2 regions of the Lactobacillus fornicalis genome follow, and region 1 is predicted to be linked to the other one. Evidence: riboswitches for the same ligand, from Rfam matches in the RefSeq annotation. Region 1 holds a riboswitch; the other holds the start of a gene.
The links. Region 1 has a riboswitch for thiamine pyrophosphate ahead of ACNDLV_RS03890 (ECF transporter S component). Riboswitches for the same ligand answer to the same signal wherever they lie in the genome.

Region 1 (5,452 bases):
AGATGAGGATGCTTCACTATTTGAAGATGTAGTAGAATTAGTTTGTTCACTAGTAGAGCTTGCACTTGTTGCTGAACTAGATTCTGAGCTACTTGTTTGTGAACTTGATGAACTCGTATCACTACTTGAGCTTGAGGTAGTAGCTTGACTAGTTTGAGAATCACTAGTAGTATCCGCATGAACTAAAACATTTGTTGAACCTAAATAAATAGTAGTTGACAGCAATACAGAGGCCATACCTAATGTAGTCTTTCTCAAAGACCAGTGTTGCCGGCCATCTGCATGTTTTAAATCATATTGCTTTTTATTTTTCTTTGAAAACATTTAAATAAACCTCCCAGATTATTCGAAACATTATTCCAAATACAAAAATTTGAATTACCCACTATCAAACTTTGTATTTCTATTATTTGCTAACTAGTTTATCTAGGAGTTGTGCTTATAATGGTATAAATTTGTGACTTTTTTGTTACTTATCATTTGTAAGTTCGAAAAAATGAAGATAAAAATGTGAAGAATTTATGAACAAAAAGAGCTTTGCTTCCGCAAAGCTCTTTTCTACTAAATTTTTATTACAAATCTTTTATTTTCTTTTCTGCCCTTGAATAGAAAATCCAAGCTACTACACCAAAGAAAACTGGACCAAAGGCTGTCCAAAATGCTGTTGCTGGATCACCTTCAACTATCGGTTCAATAATCGTAAAAATAATCCCAGAGGCGATAACAATCCAAACACACTTTTGACTTCGATAAAATACAAAAGGTCGATCCAAATCTTTCTTCATCTTAAAAAATGGAAAAGCTCCAATCAAAAACAAGTATGGCGCTGCTGATGAAACATTCATCATATCTGTGAGAACTGTGTAAAAAGCACTTGCAGAACTACCACCAAATGAAATAAGCAAAATAATCAATGATACAAAAGCCACTTCACACCACATAGCAAATTCTGGCATATCATATTTGTTTAAAGTAGTTAATTTCTTCGGAAGTAATCGCTTATCACATCCTTCAATAAATGACTTAATAGGAGAATAAAGCATAACAAAAGCTGCACCTAATCCACCTAATACATCACTAATAGCTGTAATTTGTGAAAATACTTTACCTAATATTAATGCTTGGGCATGTCCTAAGCCAAAGGCTTTACCGAAAACCAATCCCATATTATTGATTAAAACATATTCAACATTAGCCAAATTTACATTCTTTTGACCTAATATCTCTGACCAATTAGCTGTAACACCACATAAAAAAATAGTCAAAATATAAAGTACGGTCATCATAATCATAGCCCAAATCAAACCACGAGGGAATGTTTTTTCTGGTTTTTCAACATTGTCAATTACCCCAGCCATAGTTTCCAAACCACCATACGCAAACAAAGCATATACAATGAAAGAAACTACTGCAAATGGACTAGTAAATGATGAATTCGGTGATTTTACTAAACTCGCTGCTGTTAATGGCTCAGCTAATTGACCATGTTGCATCATTAATATAATCAAACTAACAACAATAAAAACTACTGAAATCCCTAAAGTTGCCACTCCGCAAATACTTGAAATTCTTACAATTCCATTAATACCTTTTGATGCAATTGCACACACAAGTACCAAAAAAATTATTTCTAAAATACCTAAAGTTTGATCACTTGATAACCCAAATAAATGCCAACTAGTTGTAGTATCTTTACCAAAAATTGCTGTTGCAACTGATACCAAGAAAAATTGTGTAGACGATACCAACCAAATTACCCAAGCAGCTAACCAGATAAAAGTACCGACAAAAGCAGGCTTTTCACCAATTGAGCCACGTAGCCAAGAAAAAATTCCACCCTTAGCTGCTTTAAATGAAGCACCATATTCTGCAAACATCAAAGCTGACGGCAAGAAAAACAAAACTGCTGTTAATACGTACCAGATAATACTAGCATAGCCCATCTGATAAAAAGCTGTTAATGAGTTACTATAACCATAAATTGAGGAGAAAATCATTAAGATTAACCCAACCAAGGTTATCTTCTTTTTCTTTTCGCTCATAAAATTCCTCATTTCAAAATATTCTTAAAATCGATATACGACACTATACATTTTAATACTAATCAAAGTATGAAAAAAGGGCTCTTTGTCAAATACTGTTGATATGGAGTGATTTAAAGAATCAAGCAATATATAAATTGCTTGGTTCTTTTTCTTTAACCCTGTTTTCTCTAATCTAATTCTTGTTAGTAAGTAAATATAATTTGAATAACCATAAGCAGTACGCTCAATCTGTTTAATCTTGCTATTAAAACCTTCTAAACAACCATTAGAGTAGCTGAATCTAGCACCATTTAAGACTGCTCGTAAGTTGTGCTTGAAGGTCAATAAAGTCTTGCAGTAAGTTATACGCATTATCTAGCCTTGGATCACAACTAATACCTTCCATTACAACTTGTTCTTGAGTTAGATAGTCTTGGGATGTAAGTAAAGGTGCCTATGGCCTCTTTTTTATGCAATAAAAAACCCGTTAACAGTTTAACTCAAATAAGCTATCAACAGGAAAAATTATAGAGCCGAAAAAAGCTATAGTTTAAAACTTTGAAACTTATTAGGAATTTTTGTTTATTTTTTAAAAAAAGCTCTTTCAAACCGACTACAAATCAATTTAATCAATACACCATCAAATATTAAACTGCTTAGCCAGCCAGTAATAAACATCAAAATTTGCAAAGTTAGATTATACTTGTACCACCCATACAATACATACGTTAAGAAAAAACCGGTAAAATGCGCACCAGTTGCCCCCAGTAAAACAGCTGACCAAGTAAAATGTTTTCGACTTTTAGATGTCAAAAAGCCTACTTCATTTCCCAATCCCTGTACAAAACCCGCCAAAATAGTAATTGCACCCCACTGTCCTCCAACAAGCATTTCACCAAAAGCAGCTAATGTTTCACCTAAGGTAGCACTACCTTTTACTGGAACAAAATAAACTGCTAAAGGTGCCGCCATATACCATAAGCCACTCATTAAAGTATCAGTCAATTGAGCATAGCCTGTTGGTAATAGGGCTGCTTTGGTTAAATTATAAATCAAATTAAATCCATAAGTATAAATTACGCCCATTATTAATCCAACTAAACTTACCAAAATAATTGCTTGAATATCCCAATTTAATTTCTTCTTAAACATAAAAATCCTCCTTTTAACTTAGTCAAAAGGAGGGTTAATTTCTAAATTTAATCCACTTTCCTCGCGCTGGCATTATCCAGTTCAGGTTCAAAGGGTCGACCTAAGTCTCTCAGCTACTAGCTCCCCTAGTGACAAAACAATTATAAATATTTAACTATAGTGTTAGTATATCATGGCTTCTTTAAAGTGGTTACTAAAAAGTCTTAAAGCTTGCTAACTTTTCAGCAGTCATATCTTTTAAAATTGCTTTGGTTAAATCAACACTAGCTCGATAATCTTGATAACTACTGAAACAATATGGTGAATGTTCATATCTTACCGGAATTCCTATTACTATAGTTGGAGCACCATTTTCATAGTAAATTGCTGCTCCATCTTGTCCACCACCAGTTCGAACACTTCTAGTGAACGGAATATTATTTTTAGTAGCTAAATCACAAGCATATTGTTGGAACTTAGGATTCGGCAAAAAAGTAACATCCATATCTCTTAACATTACACCACGTTTAAGCCCAGTTTGACTAAGCCAATCTGGTTCAAAGGTATCATCTGCAGGACAACTTTCAAGAACAATACACAAATCGGGCCTTACCTTTCGAGCAGTTACATATGCCCCTCGAAGCCCTACCTCTTCTTGACTAGACAGAGCAGCAGTTACATTAACATCTAAATTCTCACCCTGCAACTCTTCTAAGACAGTTGCCATTGCAGCTGCTCCAAAACGATCATCAAAATCTTTTCCGAAAAAGAGTCCAGTCTTTTCATTATATTCACATTTAACATCAACAAAAATTGGGCATCCAGTATCAATTTGATAATCATTAATAGTTTCTGCTCGACTACTAGAACCAACGTCAATAGATAAATCGGCTACTTCTGGTAACTTATTTCTCTCACTAGCATTCATAAAATGAGGTGGCTTAGTTGCCACAACACCGGATATATATTCACCATTTTTATTTCTAATCTTTACTTTTAAAGCAGGAATATTTACTCGTGACCATCCGCCTAATGGAACAAATTTAATTAACCCATTGGGACGAACTGCTTGCGTAATAAATCCCACTGCATCAGAATGCGCATCAAGCTGTACTGTCAATCGACCAGCCTTATTTTCTTTTTTGTTTGCATAGACATTTAACATGCCATCAACTTCGATATCAGCATATTTTTTAATAGTGTTGGTAAAAAGCTTAACAAATTCTTCTTCGAAGCCAGAAGTTGCATTAGCATCAGAAAAATTTTTTAACATTCTGATTTCATCTTTTTTGTCCATAAAAATACCTCATAATAGCATATCTTTCTATATCATCTTTACTTTATGTTATCATGTTATTATCAGTTTTAGTATAAAGATGATTTTAAGAAAGGATGTTGCATCCCCACATGGGTGAACAAAATCAACAAAGTAAAACAGAAATAAAACGTAAACAAAAAAAGAACATATTTTATAAACGTAAAAGTTACAAAAAAGCCCCTTTTTCTGATGTACATGCTCAATTATATTGGGCATTAGTTTTAGGGCAAATTGCATGTGCTTATGCACTAGGGATAGCTGGTAGTGCTTTTAACCATGCTAAAGCTTTTCTAAGTATTAATGATACTTGGCTAGGTCTATTAGGGGCAGGGTCACTAATCGGATTAGCTGGTAGCTTCATCATGGGCCGTATTTCTGATCGATTCGGGCGTAAGCATTTGCTGATGGCAAATATGTATATTTACTCACTTTTATCAATATTACAATTCTTTACCAGTAACTTATTTTTATTATTTTTACTCAGAGTAGGAATTGGATTGATGATTGCAATTGACTACACAGTTGGTAATTCTATTTTAGTCGAATGGATGCCAACCAAAGATGGAGCTAAAAAACAAAGTAATCTTTTATTATATTGGTCATATGGATTTGGATTATCCTTTCTAGCTAGCCAATTTATTAGCGATTGGCGCTTTATGCTTTGTTCGTCAGCAGTTTTAGGCCTAATAGCTGCTATTTATCGGAGCATTGTTCAAATTCCCCACTCTCCATCTTGGCTTGCTAGTCAAGGTGAGCATCGACAAGCACAAAAAGTTATTCAGAAAAATCTTGGTAAAAAATGGGGACTTCCAAAAAGTTTACTAAGAGTAAAAAAGAAAACTGATGCTTCTCCACTTGAACTTTTTGGTAAAAAATATTGGCGAGCAACATTAGCTGGAACGGCTTTTTATGCTACCCAAGCTTTTGCTTTCTTTGGTATTAGTATATTCTTACCAATCTTATTGAAGAATATGCACAT
Region 2 (5,452 bases), on a different contig from region 1:
TGTTGACGGCGGCTAAAAAACCATAAGCAAATTTGGCAGGTAGATGGAGATTTTGTTCAAAAGATCTGGCAAGAGTGGTCATATCAGTTGTTAAAGTTAGACATGCTCCAGTAAAAACATAGACATAGATGCGGCTAGCTAAGCTTGTGGCATCATAGACTGAGTTCTTACTAAAGTAAGCAATCGTAACGAAAGCGCAAATTGCTGCCAAGGCCGGATAAAGTAAAAGTTTGAAAAATTGCGTTAGCTTTAAATGGTATTTAATTAAATAGATAAAACAGGCAAAGATAACAATCAGGTTCAGTTCAACAGAATTGGTTGCGGATATAACTAATGCAATGATTAATAAAAGTAGAAATTTAAAACTAGGATTCAAGATTTTCTCCTCCGTTTTGAACATAAGTTAAGCCTTTTTTAGCTAGAACTAAATGGTAGTCACAAATTGGTGTAAGTTCGCAAATTTGGTGACTGATGATAATAAAAGTCTGATTAGTTTGCTTTTGAATATCAGATAGCAGGTTAATGATTATTTGTCTTGAAGCTGTATCAAGACCAGCAAGTGGTTCATCTAGTAGTAATACATCATGATTATTTAATAGCATTAATAAGATTTGGAGTTTCTTTTTTTGACCTCCAGATAAGGTATAAACGCTATGATCTAACAGCTTGTTTAGACTTAATTTTTCTAAGCTTTTAGCTAATTTCTCTTTTGTAAAATATGGATTTACTTGCTTTTTTTGGCTTAGTGTTAATTCCTCTTGGACAGTGATTTCTAAGAATTGATTGTTAGCTTCTTGAAAAACTTGAGCAACACTCGCCAGATAAGGTTTTAGGTGCCAGCCTTTTATTTCTTTTGATTTATAAGTTAGATTTCCATAATAGGGATGCATTTTAGTTAAAGTTTTAAATAAAGTTGTTTTGCCAGCTCCATTTTCGCCGGTAAGCAAGGTAATCTTCCCTTGATAAATTTTTTGCGTGGAAACTTCAATCAAAGGGAGGTGTTGCTTGATAACTGTATTTGAAAAGTTAAAGATTGATTTTTGATTTTGAGGTAAGGAAAATTTAACCTTATAAGGTTGTTTTAGTTGCTTAAATAGCTTGGTTCTTTCCTCATTAGTTAGCGGATGGAGTTGTTTGTCTTTAAACAGCCAAATTTCGTCTGCTAGAGTTTCATAATCTGGTAAATCATGGTCAACAATAATCACAGTTTTACCAGCTTTAACTAATTGTTTTAGTTTAATTAAAATATTTCTTCTACTAGCTAAATCACAATTTGCAAATGGTTCATCAAGTAAAAGTAAGTCGCTATCCATAGCCAATAAAATAGCTAAAGCAACTTTTTGTTTTTCTCCGCCAGAGAGTTGAGCAATTGGTTGCTTTAATAAGTGACTAATTCCAGTAAATTTAGCTACATGGTTTATTTTATCTTTATAAGTTTCACGTGAAACTTTTAGATTTTCCATCGTGAAAATTAATTCATTATAAGCAGTAGGTAAAGCAAATTGAAGTTCTGGATCTTGGAACATCATATTTGTTTTTGCATCAATTGAAATTTTACCAGTTAGCTTGCCACCGAATTTTGGTAATAAACCGGCCATGATTTTAAGTAAAGTAGATTTACCAGCACCATTTTCTCCAATTAAGAGATGAATTTTACCAGGTGCAAAGTTAATAGATAAATTTTGGATAATGGATTGCTTATCGTAAGCAAAATTTACATGAGATAACATAATCGAAGTCAAAATAAAACCACCTTTCATGAGGTGGCATTAAGTAATCAAAAGTCATTTTCCCTTCACTAGCATTACCTAGACCAGGTTCAATGGGTATCATCTCAGCCTAACGGCACCCCTAAACGTCTTGATTATATATAAAAACGCTGTCATTGTCTATTCAATTGCTTTCAGACGTTGTATAGTTAATTAAAATAAGTTGAAAAGAGAGCAAGTATGAATAAAAAGAGAATAACTATTGTTACGATGGCTTTGTTACTATCTAATGCAATGTCTGGATTAGACAATACAATTATTAATACCGCCCTTCCTAGAATTATTGCAGATCTTAAAGGGATTGAATATATGGGGTGGATGGTTAGTGTATTTTTATTAGGAACAGCTGTTGCAACGCCATTATGGAGTAAGCTAGGTGAACGTACTAGTAATAAGCTAGCGTATCAGCTAGCGGCATTAACTTTTTTATTAGGAGCATTATTTCAAGGGATGGCTCCTAATATGTTTATCTTGTTGCTGGCGAGATTAATTTGTGGATTAGGAAATGGGGGAATGGTTTCGATTCCTTATATTATTTATTCAGACTTGTATCCTAATCCAGCTAAAAGAATGAGAACTCTGGGTTTAGTTAGTGCTTTTTATTCTTCAGCAACCATCATGGGACCGATGCTAGGGGGCTGGATAGTTGATACTTTGTCGTGGCGCTGGGTATTTTACCTTAATATTCCAGTTGCTTTGATATCAATTATTCTTGTGCAAATCTACTTTATCGATGAAAAAGTTGAGCGACCAAAGAAAAAGGTTGATTTAGGTGGAGCAATCACTTTAACTTTGGGTTTAATTATTATGTTAATTGGTGTGGATTTAATTGGTGAAACACAACTTGGTACTTTATTAATATTATTTGCGGCAGCTTTGATATTCTTTGGAATGTTAATCATTATTGAAAAAAGAGCTGAAGATCCAGTTATTCCAGGACGTTTATTTAAAAACTCAGATTTAAATATTGATTTTGCTTTGTTTGTTTTAATTTGGGCAGCAATGATGGCATTTAGTGTTTATGCACCAATGTGGGCTCAAGGATTACTAGCTACTAGTGCCTTTATTGGTGGAGCTACACAAATTCCGGGTGCATTTACTGATTTATGCGCTTCTTTATCAGTTGCTAAAATGCGAGAACATTGGTCGGCAGGTCAAGTGGTATTAATTGGGATTGGTTCACTGCTAATAGGTTATTTCATAATGATGTTTGGACCTATTACAATGCCTTATTTTTTAATTATTTTAGCGGGGATGTTTCAAGGTGTTGGTAATGGGATTGTCTTTAATGAATTACAAGTTAAGGTCCAACAAGATGTTGAGAAACAAGATGTCCCAGTAGCAACTTCGTTTTCATTTTTGATTAGAATGATTGCTTCTGCCGTGGCGGCTAGTGTTTTTGGGTTGATTATGAATGCCTCACTTTTTAAAGGTGTTAGGGAAAGTAGAGGTAGTATAACGATAAATATGCTCAATCATTTATCTGATGCTGAAACAAGTAAGTTATTGCCACAAGCATTATTACCACAAATGAGGCAGATTCTTTATAGTGGAATTCACAATATTATGATTGTCGCAACAATATTAATTATTGCTTCATTCTTTATTGGATATTACGCTCGGCAAAAAGAAAAGCATTCCATCAGCAAATAAGAAACCATTAATTGTATAATGATATTAAGGCGGTGATTTAAGTGGCAATTTTTACATTAGACCAATACTTAAAGGGAGTTATTAAAAATACTAAACAAAATACTAATGATTTAAAATTAGACTCCAAAAATAAAGATCAAAAAGATTTTGCCATTTATGTTGAAAATCATAATGGCGGTATTCACCGCTATCATTCACAAGAAGAATGGCTTTTTGTAGAAAATGGGACATGTTCTATTAAATTCCATAATCAAATACTTGATTTAACAGCTGGAAATTTAGTTCTGATTAAAGCAGGACAAGCGTTTGAAATTAAAGAGCAAACTTCCGAAACAGTAGTTGTTAAGATGTGTGTTAAAGCGATTTATAATTTTGAAAAAGAACTTCAAAATTATCTAAGTTTAGATGATAAAGAAAATGAAATTTTAGTGACAGTTAAAAATTTATTAGCTGAAGAAGGCTATCTTTTTATTAAGACCAGTCGATTGATGAAACAAAGCCAGTTGATTGAAAATATTATCAACGAATATTTAAATGGTGACTTATTTATGGCGCCAATGATGGCTGGAACTTTTAGTCAATTACTTGCTTTATCACTTAGAATGCAAACATTTAATCGCACGGCAGGAAAGACTAAAAAGGTCAATTTTATAGGTAGTGACCTAGATAGGTATATAGATTTGCACTTTGCTGATATTAAATTAGCAGAAGCAGCGGAATATTTTGGATTTAATCAAAATTATTTCTCTAATTTAGTTAAACAAAAAACTGGTAAAAGTTTTGTTGAACATGTTGATGAACGAAGAATGCAGGAAGCGCGTGAGTTATTGGCACAGCCTAATTTGTCATTGAAAGAAATTATTAGCCGAGTAGGATATTCAAGTAAGTCATTCTTTTATAAAAAATTTAGTGAATATTATGGTACTACTCCGGCATTGATGAGAGAAGAATTATTTAGACAGGCAAATATTAACTTGAAATAGGGCTAATAAGGTATAAGAATGAAAAAAATTATCAATCTTTTATTGATGTTGGGTGTTATAACGCTTTTGTTTTCTATAACGGGACAAAGAGTATTAGCAGATAGTCCTAGTTATGATATTACTAATGTAAAAGTAGCAAGTCATATTCAAGCTGATGGCAGTTTAACAATTGAACGAAAGATTACTTATAAGTTTGATAGTTCTGCTCGTGGGGTTTATTATCGGCAGAATTTGTTAAAAAATCAAAAGTTGCTTAATCCTCAAGTAAAGATAATCAATCAAGGTGTAACAAAGACAATAATTAATAATTCCAGTGGAAGCAATGATACTTATCAACTTAGTTATAAAAACGGCTATCAATTTAAAGTATTTCACAAAGTAAAAGCAGGTAATCGTTTTACAATTGTATATCGTTACAAGATAACAAATGCTATAAAAAATTGGCAGGATACAGCTGAGCTTAATTTTAAAATTATTGGTAATGGTTGGGAAACTGATTTAGATCATGTTGAAGCTGAGGTTGTATTTCCAAGTAAGGTCTCGATGTTAAAAGCTTGGGCACACGGTGACTTATCAGGTCGTATTCAAGTATTGCCAGATAAGGGACGAATCATTATGACTGCTGATAATGTAGCTGGAAATACTGGAATTGAGGTCCATGCAATTTTTCCAACAAGTGTTACTGCAGATAATAAAAATGTCTCAAATGAAAAGCGTAAGCAATTTATTTTAAAACAAGAAAAACAACTTGCAGAAGAAGCTAACCGAAGAAGAAAAAGAGCGGGATATATTTTAATTTTTAGCATCATTGTTTCTATTTTGGCGATAATTGCTAGTTTATTCGTAAAGAAACAAGGATCAAAACCTAAGAAAATGTCTGCCTTGGCTCATAGTTATGAAATTCCTGAAGTAAGTCCTATTATGGCTCAAATTCTTGATAATACTTCCAAGCCAGATACTCAAGCATTGATGGCTTTAATTACTGAATTGACCGGAAAGCATAAGTTAGAAATTAGAGAAGAAAAAATTGGCAAGATTATAAAAAAG

Region 2: it holds a riboswitch for thiamine pyrophosphate, as region 1 does, so the genes downstream of both, ACNDLV_RS03670 (ATP-binding cassette domain-containing protein) here and ACNDLV_RS03890 (ECF transporter S component) in region 1, are expected to answer to the same signal.

Annotation. Positions count from the first base shown of each region.
Region 1 covers NZ_JBLTIM010000014.1:1,962-7,413, forward strand. Annotated here, with positions in the region: partial or broken gene ACNDLV_RS03875 (FIVAR domain-containing protein) at 1-324, opposite strand, end outside; gene yjeM (glutamate/gamma-aminobutyrate family transporter YjeM) at 573-2,042, opposite strand; partial or broken gene ACNDLV_RS03885 (transposase) at 2,164-2,460, opposite strand; gene ACNDLV_RS03890 (ECF transporter S component) at 2,607-3,176, opposite strand; TPP riboswitch at 3,217-3,313, opposite strand; gene ACNDLV_RS03895 (M42 family metallopeptidase) at 3,370-4,452, opposite strand; gene ACNDLV_RS03900 (MFS transporter) at 4,563-5,452, shown strand, end outside.
Region 2 covers NZ_JBLTIM010000013.1:72,565-78,016, forward strand. Annotated here, with positions in the region: gene ACNDLV_RS03665 (energy-coupling factor transporter transmembrane component T family protein) at 1-376, opposite strand, end outside; gene ACNDLV_RS03670 (ATP-binding cassette domain-containing protein) at 366-1,742, opposite strand; TPP riboswitch at 1,774-1,863, opposite strand; gene ACNDLV_RS03675 (MFS transporter) at 1,950-3,422, shown strand; gene ACNDLV_RS03680 (AraC family transcriptional regulator) at 3,464-4,405, shown strand; gene ACNDLV_RS03685 (DUF2207 domain-containing protein) at 4,424-5,452, shown strand, end outside.